DNA from 3 places in the Nocardioides sp. 616 genome. Region 2 is predicted to be linked to each of the others. Evidence: predicted binding sites of a transcription regulator. Region 2 holds the regulator's gene; each other region holds the start of a gene.
What was found. Region 2 encodes HrcA, which represses chaperone genes, less so after heat shock. Its sites were predicted from a motif close to TTGGCACTCGNNNNNNNCGAGTGCCAA; they were not measured.

Region 1 (4,687 bases), on a different contig from region 2:
CTGGCCGAGGGCGACCCCGAGCTCACCGCCCCCCGGGCCCGGCTCGGACTGGGCGAGGGCTGGGGGCCCTCCGCGGACGAGCTGGACGAGGCCGCCACCCTGGTCGGTGACCTGACGCTGCCACAGCTGGCCGGCCAGGTGCTGGTGGCCGACTGGTCCGGCACCCGCCCTCCGGTGGAGATGGTCCGCGACCTGCACCTCGGGGGCGTGATCTGGTTCTCGGGCAACATCACCTCCGCCGACCAGGTGCGCCGGGCCAACCGGGCACTGCGCCGGGCCGACGACCGGCCTTGGCCCCTGCTCGTCGGGGTCGACCAGGAGGGCGGCCTGGTGGAGCGGGCCGGCGGCGTGGTGACCGGCCTGCCCAGCTTCATGACCGGCGGTGCCGCGCGGCGCCCGGACCTCACCCGGGCCGCGACGGCAGCCACGGGCCGGGAGCTGAGGGGCCTGGGGTTCACCGCGAACTTCGCGCCGGTGGCCGACGTCACCGTGGGTGCGGCCGATCCCACGATCGGTACCCGGGCCGCCTCGTCCGAGCCGGCGCTGGTGGCCGAGCAGGTGCTGGCGGCGGCGCGGGGCTATGCCGACGCCGGGCTCGTCAGCACCCTCAAGCACTTCCCGGGCCACGGCTCGGTGCGGGAGGACAGCCACGTCACGCTCCCGGTGCAGCCGCGCAGCCTGGCGCAGCTGCAAGGGCGTGACCTGGTCCCGTTCCGGGACGCCGTCGCGGCCGGCAGCTCCTCGGTGATGGTGGGCCACCTGGACGTGCGCGCGGTGGACCCGGGCGTGCCCGCCTCGCTGTCGAGGGACGTGGTGACGGGGCTGCTGCGCACCGACCTCGGCTTCGACGGCCTGGTGGTCACCGACTCCCTCGCGATGGCTGCGGTCACCCGGTCCTACGGACCGGCGCGGGCGGCGGTGCGTGCCCTGCGTGCGGGGGCCGACGTGCTGCTGATGCCGGCCGACCCGGTCGCGGCCCGGGACGGCATCGTGGCCGCCGTACGACGGGGCGACCTGACCCGGCGCCGCCTCGAGCAGGCCGCGGCCCGGCAGGTGGCCCTGCTGCTGCACCACCGCGACGCCCGCGGGGCCCCACCCGGGAGTGCCCGCCCCCAGGCGCTGGCCTGGTCCCGGGCCGCGGTGACGGTGATGTCCCGCACGTGCCAGGGCCGGTTGGTGGGCAGCCGGGTGCAGCCGGTCGGAGACCGGGACGTGGTCGCTGCCTTCACCGCGGCGGCGCGGTCGGCAGGGCTGCGCGTCGGTCCTCGCGGAACGCGGGTCGCCCTGCTCCGGAGCGCCTCGACGTCCGTACGGTCGGACGTCGCCGTGGCAGTCGGGGCGCCCTGGGTCCTGGCCGGGTCGCGGGCGCGTCACCTGGTCGCCACCTATGGCAACACTCCGGGCGCGATGCGCGCGCTGGTGGAGGTGCTCCTGGGTCGGCGTCCCGCCCCGGGGCGGGTGCCGGTGGAGGTCGCCGACGTCCCTGCTCGTGGCTGCTGAGCCGAGGCTGCTGAACCGAGGCCGGGGCCGGATCAGAAGGGGCGCACCAGCAGGGCCTTGCCAGCGCCCGCGACCCGGGTCAGGACCACGGTCGCCTCCTCCTCGCCCGTCAGGGCCAGTCGCTTGCGCAGCTGCTCGGGGATGATGTCGACCCCGCGCTTCTTGATGGTGATCGGGCCGATGTTGCGCTCCACCAGCGCCTGGCGCAGCAGCTTCTCCTTGAAGGGCAGCTCGTCGAGCACGTAGTAGCTGCGCATGAAGGGGCTGCGGAAGGACTTGTCGGAGGTGACGTAGGCGATGTGCTCGTCCAGCAGGCCGCCGTCGACCCCGGCGGCGACCGCGGTGACGAGCCCGGCCCGGATCACGGCACCGTCCGGCTCGTAGAGGTGGGCGCCGAGCTCGCGGACCGGTCGCTCCCGGCCGGCGTAGGGGTCGTCCTCGGAGGTCAGCGACGCCAGCCCGCCGCCGGTGATCACCGTCGCCCGGTGTCGGGTGGTGGCCAGCCCCGGCGACCAGAGCGCGGCCTCCTTGACCTCCCCGTGGTCGCTGACCCACTCGGCCTCGACGCCCTCGGGCACCAGGGTGTGCGGGATCCCGGGTGCCACCTTGACCACTGCGGTCCTGCGCAGCAGGTCCTCGACGAAGGGCCACGGCGGGGTCCAGCCGTGCTCGTCGAAGACGCGGCCACGTGCTCCGCGGCGCGCCGGGTCGGCGAAGACCGCGCCGAAGCCGTCGAGCTCCAAGGTGGTGGCGTCCACCGCCATCACCGCCCCGGCGAGCCCGAGCGCGGCCAGGTTCGCCTCCGCCATGGCCACGCGCACCGGGTCGGAGTCCACGCCGGCAGCCGTCAGCCCGGCCCTGGCGAAGGCGAGCAGGTCGCCGCCGATGCCGCAGCCCAGGTCCACCACCGAGCTGGGCTGGGCAGCTGCCAGCCGGGCGGCGCGGTGGTCGGCGACCCGGCGCCGGGTGGACTGCTCCAGGGCGTCCGGGGTGAAGTACAGGCGGACGGCCTCGTCACCGAACTTCGGCACCGCCCGGACCCGGAGCTGCACCTGGGTGAGAGCGGCGCTGGACCGCTCGGGGTCCGGCTCGATCTTGCGCACCGCGGCCGCGGCACGCAGCGGATCGCCGTCCACGTCGGCGTAGGCATGGGTGGCCCGGTCGAGCAGTCGCTGGCCGGCGTCGGTGAGCAGCCAGCGGAAGGTGTCTAGGTCCACCTGACCATCCTGTCAGCGTCGGGGCCTGCTGGCACTCGATCGGGGGGAGTGCTAACGTGAGCACTGGCACTCTCCCAGTGAGTGTGCCAGCGCCGGGACCGACCCGCGACCCCCGCGACGGCACGGGTCCTGACCGGCGAAGCAGACATTGCACGACATTGCACGACAGTGGAACCAGACAGCGCATCACAGCACCGTGCAGACGCACGGGTGCACCCGAACAACGTGGAGAAAGTGGAGGTCGACACTGTGTCGGTCAACATCAAGCCCCTCGAGGACCGCATCGTCGTCAAGCCCCTCGACGCCGAGCAGACCACGGCCTCTGGCCTGGTCATCCCGGACACCGCCAAGGAGAAGCCCCAGGAGGGCGAGGTCGTGGCCGTGGGCCCCGGTCGCTTCAACGAGGACGGCGACGAGCGCATCCCCATGGACATCTCCGTGGGCGACAAGGTCATCTACAGCAAGTACGGCGGCACCGAGGTGAAGTACTCCGGCGAGGAGTTCCTCATCCTGTCGGGCCGCGACGTGCTGGCCATCGTTTCCTGATCTTCTGCCCGGGCGCCGCGCGCAGGCGTGCCAGTGATGGCACCCGCTGCGCGGCGTCCGGGCATTCCCCTTCCTAAGGAGCCACATGCCCAAGATCCTTGAGTTCGACGAGAACGCTCGTCGCGCCCTCGAGCGCGGAGTCGACAAGCTTGCCAACACCGTCAAGGTGACGCTCGGCCCCAAGGGCCGCTACGTCGTCCTGGACAAGAAGTGGGGCGCGCCGACCATCACCAACGACGGTGTCACCGTCGCCCGTGAGATCGAGCTCGACGACCCGTTCGAGAACCTTGGTGCCCAGCTCACCAAGGAGGTCGCCACCAAGACCAACGACGTCGCCGGTGACGGCACCACGACCGCCACCGTGCTGGCCCAGGCGATGGTCCACGAGGGCCTGCGCGCCGTGGCCGCCGGAGCCAACCCGATGAGCCTCAAGCGGGGCATGGACGCCGCGGCCGAGGCCGTCGGCGACGCCCTGCGTGAGGCGGCCCGTGAGGTCGAGACCCGTGAGGACATGGCCTCGGTGGCCACGATCTCCAGCCGCGACGCTCACATCGGCGACCTCCTGGCCCAGGCCTTCGACAAGGTCGGCAAGGACGGCGTGATCACGGTCGAGGAGTCCAACACCATGGGCACCGAGCTGGAGTTCACCGAGGGGATGCAGTTCGACAAGGGCTACATCTCGGCCTACTTCGTCAGCGACCCCGAGCGGATGGAGGCCGTCCTCGACGACCCCTACATCCTGCTCGTCCAGGGCAAGATCTCCTCGGTCTCGGAGCTGCTCCCGCTGCTGGAGAAGGTGATCGCTGCCGGCAAGCAGCTGTTCATCCTGGCCGAGGACGTGGAGGGCGAGGCGCTCTCCACCCTGGTGGTCAACAAGATCCGCGGCACCTTCAACGCGGTCGCGGTCAAGAGCCCCGCGTTCGGCGACCGCCGCAAGGCCATGATGCAGGACATCGCCACCCTCACCGGTGGTCAGGTCGTCGCGCCCGAGGTTGGGCTCAAGCTCGACCAGGTCGGCCTCGAGGTGCTGGGCCAGGCCCGTCGCGTCGTGGTCACCAAGGACAACACCACCATCATCGACGGTGCCGGTGACGCGACCGAGGTCGAGGGCCGCGTCAACCAGATCAAGGCCGAGATCGAGTCCAGCGACTCCGACTGGGACCGCGAGAAGCTCCAGGAGCGTCTGGCCAAGCTCGCCGGTGGCGTGTGCGTGATCAAGGTCGGTGCACACACCGAGGTGGAGCTGAAGGAGAAGAAGCACCGCATCGAGGACGCCGTGTCCGCGACGCGTGCCGCGATCGAGGAGGGCATCGTCGCCGGCGGTGGCTCCGCCCTCGTCCACGCGGTGTCGGTGCTCGAGGACAACCTCGGTCTCACCGGTGACGAGGCGATGGGCGTGCGGATCGTTCGCAACTCCGCCGACG
Region 2 (4,687 bases):
CAGCACCTCGACGGCGAGCTCGCCGCGCTCCCCCTTGGGCAGTGCCTGGACCACCGTGAACCACGGTCCGGCGCGGACCACGCTCTCCCGGTCCTCGACCCGCACCTCCAGAGAGCGCTTGTGGGCCCCGGTGACCTCGCCGGTGACGCGCAGCCCGGCGCCGTCGGTGAGGACGAGCCGCTCGCCGGCGCGCAGCCGACGTACGGCGACGGCGTGGTGGGCCTCGTCCCCGGTCACCTCGACGGTGTCGCCGGGTCGGACGTCGACCAGGGTCGGCACCCAGTGGACCGGCAGGGACACGACAACCCTCAGTGCGCGTTGAAGGCGTCGCGGAGCCGCCCGAAGACGGACTTCTGCGAGTCCTTGACGGTGCCCTCGGGGGACTCCTCGCCGCGGATCGCGGACAGCTCGCGCAGCAGCTCCTCCTGGCGGGCGTCCAGCCGGGTGGGCGTCTCGACGACCGTGGTGACGATCAGGTCACCGCGGCCACCGCGCAGCCCCGGGACGCCGAACCCGCGGATCACCTGCTCGGCACCGGACTGAGTGCCGGCCGGCACCTCGAGGTCGAAGGTGGTGCGCAGGTCGGGGTCCTCGGAGGCCAGGTCTGCCTCCAGCAGCGGCAGGGACAGGCTCGTGCCGAGCGCCGCGGCCGTCATCGGCACCGAGACGGTGCAGTGCAGGTCGTTCCCGTTCCGGATGAAGGTGGCGTGCTCGGCCACCCTGATCTCCACGTAGAGGTCGCCGGCTGGCCCGCCACCGGGGCCGACCTCACCCTGTCCGGCGAGCTGCACCCGCGTGCCGTCGTCGACGCCCGGCGGGATCTTCACGTTGAGGGTGCGACGCGACCGGACCCGGCCGTCGCCACTGCACTCGCGGCACGGGTCGGGGATGATCGTGCCGAAGCCGCGGCAGGCCGCGCACGGGCGCAGGGTCCTGATCTCGCCGAGGAACGAGCGCTGCACGTGGGCCACCTCGCCGGCTCCGCGGCAGGTCTCGCAGGGCACCGGTGTGCTGCCGGGTGCCGCGCCTTCCCCGTGACACGCGGTGCAGACCACGGCCGTGTCCACCTTGATCTCGCGCGTGACGCCGAAGGCCGCCTCCGCCAACTCGACCTCGAGGGCGATGAGGGCGTCCTGGCCGCGCCGGGTGCGGGGGCGCGGACCGCGGCCACCGGCCTGGGCCCCGGGGGCGCCGCCACCGAAGAAGGCGTCCATGATGTCGGTGAACGAGAAGCCCGCCCCCTGGCTGAACCCGCCGGCGCCGCCGGCGCCGAAGGGGTCGCCACCGCGGTCGTAGTAGGCCCGCTTCTGCGGGTCCGACAGCACCTCGTAGGCGGCCGAGACCTCCTTGAACTTCTCCTGCGTCTCCGGATCGGGGTTGACGTCCGGGTGCAGCTGCCTGGCCAGCCGGCGGTAGGCCTTCTTGATGGCGTCGCCGTCGGCATCGCGGGCGACACCGAGCAGCTCGTACAGGTCCTGGCTCACACTTCGTCCTTCTCGTCCGTCATCTGTATGTGCATGGGGGCTCAGGCCTCGTCGAGGATGCGCGACACGTAGCGCGCGACAGCCCTGACGGCCGCCATCGTCCCGGGATAGTCCATTCGCGTGGGCCCCACGATGCCCAGGCTCGCGAGCGCGTCGGGACCGGCACCGTAGCCGGTCGCGACCACGCTGGTCGCCGCCAGCTCGCTGTAGGGGCCCTCTGCTCCGATGCGCACCGTGACGGCGCCGCCACTGGTCGCCTCACCGAGCAGCTTGAGCAGCACCACGTGCTCCTCCAGGGCCTCCAGCAGAGGACGCACAGCGGTCTCGAAGCTGTCGCCGTAGCGGGCCAGGTTGGCCGCACCGCCCACCGCGACCCGCTGGTCGCTGCGGTGGTCCGACATGGCCTCGACCAGGGCGTCGACGACGGCGGTGACCAACGGCCGTTCCCGCTCCGCGACCTCGTCGGGCAGGGCGGCGAGCGCGGTTCCGGCATCGGCGATCCGCTGGCCGCCGGCGGCCCCGTTCACCCGGGTGCGCAGCTCCGCGAGCAGCTCGTCGTCCAGCGCCAGCCCTTCGGTGTCCACCAGTCGCTGCTCCACGCGGCCGGTGGACAGGATCAGCACCACGAGCAGGCGGGTGGGCGCCAGCGCGACCACCTCGACGTGGCGGACGGTGCTGCGCGAGAGTGTGGGGTACTGCACCACTGCCACCTGGCGGGTGAGCTGGGACAGGGTCCGCACGGAGCGCTGCACCACGTCGTCCAGGTCGACGGCGCCGTCGAGGAAGGTCGAGATCGCGCGCCGCTCCGCGGCGCTCATCGGCTTCACCGTGGTGAGCCGGTCCACGAACAGGCGGTAGCCCTTGTCGGTGGGCACCCGACCAGCGCTGGTGTGAGGCTGGTGGATGAAGCCCTCGTCCTCCAGTGCCGCCATGTCGTTGCGCACCGTGGCCGGAGACACGCCGAGACCGTGACGTTCCACCAGCGCCTTGGAGCCCACGGGCTCCTCGGTCGCCACGTAGTCCTCCACGATGGCACGCAGGACGGCGAGCTTGCGGTCCTCCGACACTGGGTCACTCCTCGTCGAGATCATGGGGCGGGCAGGGCACGGGACCGGTAAGCCCTGACATTGGCACTCCGAACCCGCGAGTGCCAAGTCTACTAGGCGCGCCACGCGGGACTAGGCTCGCCACCATGGCTGACTTCACCGAGGTGGCACACCGGGTCTGGGTCGCCCGCTACGAGTGGTTCGACGCGAACGTGACGGTGGTGGCGGGCGACCGGGGGTTGGTGGTGGTGGACACCCACGGCTCGACCACCGCAGGACGTGCCGTCGTGGACGACGTACGTCGGCTCGGGGTCGGCGAGGTGACCGCCGTCGTCAACACGCACTGGCACTTCGACCACACCTTCGGCAACGAGGCATTCCGCGAGGCGTACGGCGCCCTTCCCGTGCACGCCCATGAGGAGGCCCTCGCCGAGCTCGCATCCGGCGCCGCCCGGGTGCGCGAGCGGTACGCCGCCTCCGACGACCCGCACCGTGACGACGTCCTGGCCACGAACGTGGTGCTGCCCACCGACACTTTCTCGTCGGTCCGCGTCCTGGACCTCGGCGACCGGACACTCGAGCTCGTCCACCCCGGGCGGGGCCACACCGCCGGGGACCTGGTGGTGCGGGTGCCCGACGTCGACCTGCTCCTGGCCGGTGACCTCGTGGAGCAGTCGGCCGCCCCGTCGTACGGCCCCGACTCGTGGCCCTTCGAGTGGCCCCTGGCGCTGGACGTCGTGCTGAGCCTGACGACCTCGCGCTCTGTGGTGGTGCCCGGGCACGGGGCACCGGTGGACCGTGAGTTCGTCGAGCAGCAGCGTGCGGAGGTCGGCATCGTGGCCGAGACCATCCGCGACCTCGCCGGCCGCGGCGTAGCCGTGACCGGGGCTCTGGCCGCGGCCGAGTGGCCGTTCCCCGCCGAAGGCCTGGCGAACGCCGTCACCCGCGGCTACGAGCAGCTCCCGCGCAGCCAGAAGCGCCTGCCGCTCGTCTGAGTGCGCCAGGCGACGACCGGGTCGGTGCGGCGGACCTGCCGTGCCGCCACGGCGGCGCATCTGCGCAGTTCGGGCCGTGTGGTGAGAGGCCGTGTGGTGAGAGCAGGCGCCGGCGCGTGCGGCGTACGCCGGGTGGGTACCGAACCTCATGACCCAACCTCCCGAGATGCCCGACGCCCCCTCGAGCAGCGGTGACGCCACCGCCGACGACGAGAACGGCACCGCCCCCGAGCAGCCCAGCCTGGCCGGGGTCGACGACGACCAGCTGCCGGAGGACCTGCGGCCCGAGGAGAACCCGCTGGCCCGGCCCCTGGACACGGACGACCCCACCACCCGCAGTCGCGAGGAGCTGGACCTGCTCGGGGACGAGGGACAGGAGCCCGGGCAGTCCTGAGCCGCTCCCCGGCGCGTCGGCGTCGCCCGGGGTGACCGGGTGCCTAGCGTTGGCGGGTGCCTTCCTCCACTGATCGCCCCACTGACCGATACGGCTCCGACGTCCTCGCCACCGACTGGCGCAAGCCCAAGCGCGGCCGCGCCGCCGAGCACGCCGCGAAGCTGGGTCTGGTGGTGGAGGAGGTGACGACCCAGTGGTGCGGGGAGATCGTGGCGATCGACCGTGACCTGCGCACGCTGACCCTGGAGGACCGGCGCGCCAAGCGACGCACCTTCCCGATGGGGCCGGGCTTCCTCCTCGAGGGCGCGCCGGTGGTCCTCACTCCCCCGGTCCAGGTCGCCGCCCCCGCCAAGGCGACCCGGACGGCCTCGGGGTCGGTCGCCGTCCACGGGGTGAAGGCCCGGGTGGCCCGGCAGAGCCGGATCTTCGTGGAGGGCCGGCACGACGCCGAGCTGGTGGAGAAGGTCTGGGGTGACGACCTGCGGATCGAGGGGGTCGTGGTGGAGTTCCTGGGAGGCGTCGACGACCTCGCCGACCACCTGCTCGACTTCAAGCCGGGACCAGACCGTCGAGTGGGGGTGCTGGTGGACCACCTGGTGCCGGGCTCCAAGGAGAGCCGCATCGCCCAGGGCATCATGCGCTCGCAGGTGGGCAAGCACGTGCTGATCGTGGGCCACCCGTTCATCGACATCTGGCAGGCGGTGAAGCCCGGCCGGCTCGGCTTCTCGCGCTGGCCCGACGTCCCCCGGTCGATCGACTGGAAGAAGG
Region 3 (4,687 bases), on a different contig from region 2:
CGTTCTGCAGTGCCGAGCGGGTCACCTTCGCCGGGTCGATGATGCCCTCGGCGATCATGTCGACGTACTCGCCGTTCGCGGCGTTCAGGCCGTGGCCGGGGGTCAGGTTGCGCACCTTCTCCGCCACGACGCCACCCTCGAGACCAGCGTTGATCGCGATCTGCTTGAGCGGGGCCTCGATGGCGACCCGGACGATGTTGGCGCCCGTGGCCTCGTCGCCGACCAGCTCGAGCTTGGTGAACGCCTCGGCACCGGCCTGGACCAGCGCCACGCCACCACCGGCGACGATGCCCTCCTCGACGGCAGCCTTCGCGTTGCGAACGGCGTCCTCGATGCGGTGCTTGCGCTCCTTGAGCTCGACCTCGGTGGCCGCGCCGACCTTGATCACCGCGACACCGCCGGCCAGCTTGGCCAGGCGCTCCTGCAGCTTCTCGCGGTCGTAGTCGGAGTCCGACTTGTCGATCTCGGCGCGGATCTGGTTGACCCGGCCCTCGATCTGGGCGGTGTCACCGGAGCCCTCGACGATGGTGGTCTCGTCCTTGGTGATGACGACCTTGCGGGCCTGGCCCAGCAGCTCGATGCCGGCCGACTCCAGCTTGAGGCCGACCTCCTCGGAGATGACCTGGCCACCGGTGAGGATGGCGATGTCCTGCAGCATGGCCTTGCGGCGGTCACCGAAGCCCGGGGCCTTGACGGCGACGGACTTGAAGGTGCCACGGATCTTGTTCACGACCAGCGTGGACAGGGCCTCGCCGTCGACGTCCTCGGCGATGATGACCAGCGGCTTGCCGGACTGCATGACCTTCTCGAGCAGGGGCAGCAGGTCCTTGACGTTGCTGACCTTGGAGTTGGCGATGAGGATGTAGGGGTCCTCCAGCACGGTCTCCATGCGCTCGGGGTCGGTGACGAAGTAGGCCGAGATGTAGCCCTTGTCGAACCGCATGCCCTCGGTCAGCTCAAGGTCGAGGCCGAACGTGTTCGACTCCTCGACGGTGATGACGCCTTCCTTGCCGACCTTGTCCATCGCCTCGGCGATGATCTCGCCGACGGTGGTGTCAGCAGCGGAGATGCTCGCGGTCGAGGCGATCTGCTCCTTGGTCTCGACGTCCTTGGCCATGGCGAGCAGCTGTGCGGACACAGCGTCGACAGCGGCCTCGATGCCGCGCTTGAGACCCATCGGGTTGGCACCCGCGGCCACGTTGCGCAGGCCCTCGCGGACCATCGCCTGGGCCAGGACCGTGGCGGTCGTCGTGCCGTCACCGGCGACGTCGTCGGTCTTCTTGGCAACTTCCTTGACGAGCTCGGCCCCGATCTTCTCGTACGGGTCCTCCAGCTCGATCTCCTTGGCGATGGACACGCCGTCGTTCGTGATGGTGGGGGCGCCCCACTTCTTCTCAAGCACGACGTTGCGACCCTTGGGGCCGAGCGTGACCTTGACCGCGTCGGCGAGCGTGTTCATTCCACGCTCGAGACCGCGGCGGGCCTCCTCGTTGAAAGCAATCAGCTTAGGCATGACTCCTGCGATTCCTTTGGGAGTTCGGGGGTACGGCGTTGGTGGGTTGCCCGCGACGGACGATCCGGCTGCCCGGCGGACCCTTCCCGCCGGCGCTTCGGACCTCAACGTCACCAGTCCGTGTTTGTCACTCTCATCATAAGAGTGCCAACGTCATGTTTAGCACTCGACCCCGGAGAGTGCAAACGCCACCCCCACGATCCGGGGGTGGCGTTTGCGGGCGTAGGTCGCGGTCAGATCGGCATCTTGAGGAACTGGATGCCCTTCTCGAGCTGGCCGAACGCGGTGACGAAGATCGGAGCAAGCTCAGCACCCGACGTCGCGCAGAAGAAGTAGTCGCCGTCCTCGTTCTCAGTCTTGCGCTTCGACGTAGTGTCGCACCCGGCGGAGTCGCTGTCCGTGGCCACGTCAGCCAGCACCGTCGAGATCCTCTCGCTGCCGCAGTTGTCGGTGGCGGCGTCCCCGAAGCCCACGGTGATGATGAGCGTCCCCTTGTCCTTCGCGGCGTTGGCGACCGCCTTGAGGTTGCTGCACGCTTTCGCCGCGGTCGTGCTGCGCGGCTCGTTGACTCCCATGGTGTCGATCGTGTCGATGACCGTGTTTCCCGTCTGGGTCCTGCTCTCGACCGGAGCACCGTCAGTCTCGAAGATGACGACCTTTCGCACGTCTCCCGGTCGCTTGGCTGCGGCCGACATGGTCTCGAGGTCGTCTGCGTCCCAGAGGTGCTGGACGGCAGAGCGCAGGGGGGCTGCCAGGTGCGTCTTGTAATAGTTGCTGCTCTCCCCCAAGCACTTGACGGCGTTCGCCACCCGGTCCTTGTCGTTCAGCGCGTAGACCTCGCCCACCTTCGTCGAATAGGTGTTGCTGAACCGGGTCGCCATCCACCACCCCTTCTTCATGTCCGCGTCCGAAGGCGAACTCCCCGAGCCAGTCCGGGGCTTGTGGTTGGCAGTGGTGCTGGTCGGACAGGCGGTGCTGGAGAGCAGAGCGGCCGTGGTCGGCTTCGCCGCGGCGGCGTCGATGGTGCCGAGCGCCAAGAAGTGCATGGTCGGATCCATGGTCGTCATCATCGACCGAATGCTGGATCTCAAGTCTGCCAGGTTCGCGCTCATGCTCGGCGTGCGATCGGCGACCACCACGATGTCCAGCGGGTTCGGGGTTTCCGTCCCACAGGACCCCTTGCAGGCGACCGCGACGACGGCTCCGGTATCCCCCTGCTCGAAGCCGATCGCCGGGGCGAAGGCGTAGGGCACGACTTTGGAGTCGGCGACTCGGACGGTGTTGCACTTGATCGAGGCGTCGGACGCCGAGGGGACGCACGGGATGAAGCAGAGCTCGGACGTGCACTTCGTCCCTGCGTACGGCTTCGTCCCCGGCGGCTTGCAGGTCCCGGGGATCTGCGCGTAGTTCGGTGCCGTGCCGGTCGAGGCCACCACGCACCACTGGTCCGCCGTCACGGTGGTCTCGGAGTCAGCCTTCTTGGCCACCGTGTCGACGACGGTCTGGAGGTTGGCCGACGTGGTGGGGAGTGCGAGCGCGCCCGCGTGTGCAGCGATGTCCACGGTGTCCCGCAACTGCTGCTTCGCCGCTACGTTGCTGGCGACGTCGACCCCGATCGCCGCGAGGGCCACGAGCAGAACCACGAGCATCGAAAAGAGGACTGCGTAGGCCCCTCGCTCGTCGCGGCGCCGGCATCGCGTAGAGATCCCGTGAGGGCGGCCAGCCCTGCCCGTGCGATTCATTCGATCCTCATCTCAGCAGTCCGGGTCAGGTTGAAACCGCCCGGGAAAAAGACGCCGACGGGCGTGAGCATCTTGTGGGTGTAGGCAATCGTGACGGTGGCGGTCCCGCCACTCGCCTTATCGGTGTCGTAGGCAGAGCACGGGGCCCCGACCGCCGCGGGGAGAACTGGCGGTTTGCGGCAGGTCACCGAGACGGTGACGTTCGGAGCGCTTCCGACCTGGGCGGTCCCGTTCTTCGCCACGGTCTCGACCTGCAACTTCGTACCGTTCAGGCTCGCCTCGCGCGCGGCGTCGCGGGCAGCGTTGTTGATGATCGACCCACGATTGATCATGTAGCCGAAGTCGATGATGCCGAAGAGGAAAATCATGAAGATCGGCAGGATGAGGGCGAACTCGACCGCAGCCGATCCCCGTTCTCCGCGGTGTCTGGCACGAAACGACATGTGGCTCCCTCAGGCATCGGGCGCAGAGTCCGCGGGCAGCTCTACTACCGACGGGCACGGCGCATCGTCGACACACTAGGAACCCGCCCGTCTGGGCGGAGCGCAAACGGGCCAAGATGGCCCGAACGGTCTAGACCTCGTGGCCGTTCGGAGGGCCCTCCGGATACCGCTCCGCGAGCACCGTCCACTTGTTGGTGCCCTCGCGGTTGTCGCCCTTCTCCAGGATCACCAGGTTGTGGAAGCAGTGCACCGCCTTCACCCACCGGTCGGCGTACGACGGCTCGTGCGGCACGACGTACTCCTCGTGGTTGAGTCCGTCGACGAGGTCCTTGACCAGGTCCATCGTGGTGCCGCGGGCGTGCCGGTCCTCGGCCCCGCCCCACTCGGGCCAGTAGGAGGTCTGGGTGTCCTCGATCGCGTAGACCGCCCCGTCGGGCAGCAGCGGGAAGAGGATCCCGAAGGTCTTCCGGATGTGCTCCGGCACGTGCGAGCCGTCGTCGATGACCACCAGCGGCACACCCTGCTCCTCCACGATCCGACGCAGCACCGCCTCGTCGGTCTGGTCGCCCCGGTAGGTGGTGATCCGATTGCGGTCCACGAACGACTTGTCCTCGATGTCGAGGCCGACGATGTTGGCCCGGGGGAAGAACCACTTCCAGGCCTTCAGCGACGCACCGCCCTGACGGCTGCGCGCGTAGCCGCCGACGCCGATCTCCAGCAGGGTGAACTCGGTGTCCCGCAGGTGCTCCAGGTGCCGCTGGTAGTGCGGGGTGTACCGGTGCACTCCCCACTTGTCGGTGCCGAAGTGCTCGGCCAGCTCGGTCAGGTCGAGCTCTTTGAGGGGACGCTGTTCCTCGGAGGGACGCTGGGTCGAGAGGTCGCCGGGCATCGGGCCAGCGTAGTGGCCGAGCGAGACACCCGGGTGGGTACGTCGCCCCGTCTGACTGAGGATCTCGTTCGGCCCTGGCAGGGCAAGCCTCAGGGCGTCT

Region 1: a site for HrcA is predicted at 2,746-2,772, ahead of groES (co-chaperone GroES). Genes of this name have one in related genera too.
Region 3: a site for HrcA is predicted at 1,638-1,664, ahead of groL (chaperonin GroEL). Genes of this name have one in related genera too.

The regions. Positions count from the first base shown of each region.
Region 1 is NZ_POAG01000012.1:118,734-123,420, forward strand. Features, by position in the region: gene C5H89_RS05100 (glycoside hydrolase family 3 N-terminal domain-containing protein) at 1-1,500, shown strand, start outside; gene C5H89_RS05105 (methyltransferase domain-containing protein) at 1,533-2,717, opposite strand; gene groES (co-chaperone GroES) at 2,967-3,263, shown strand; gene groL (chaperonin GroEL) at 3,349-4,687, shown strand, end outside.
Region 2 is NZ_POAG01000011.1:45,256-49,942, forward strand. Features, by position in the region: gene C5H89_RS04070 (16S rRNA (uracil(1498)-N(3))-methyltransferase) at 1-300, opposite strand, end outside; gene dnaJ (molecular chaperone DnaJ) at 309-1,484, opposite strand; gene hrcA (heat-inducible transcriptional repressor HrcA) at 1,526-2,551, opposite strand; gene C5H89_RS04085 (MBL fold metallo-hydrolase) at 2,677-3,525, shown strand; gene C5H89_RS04090 (hypothetical protein) at 3,692-3,919, shown strand; gene C5H89_RS04095 (DUF3097 domain-containing protein) at 3,976-4,687, shown strand, end outside.
Region 3 is NZ_POAG01000012.1:681-5,367, reverse strand. Features, by position in the region: gene groL (chaperonin GroEL) at 1-1,513, opposite strand, end outside; gene C5H89_RS04515 (vWA domain-containing protein) at 1,747-3,162, opposite strand; gene C5H89_RS04510 (TadE/TadG family type IV pilus assembly protein) at 3,252-3,698, opposite strand; gene C5H89_RS04505 (methyltransferase) at 3,829-4,587, opposite strand; gene C5H89_RS19470 (hypothetical protein) at 4,677-4,687, opposite strand, start outside.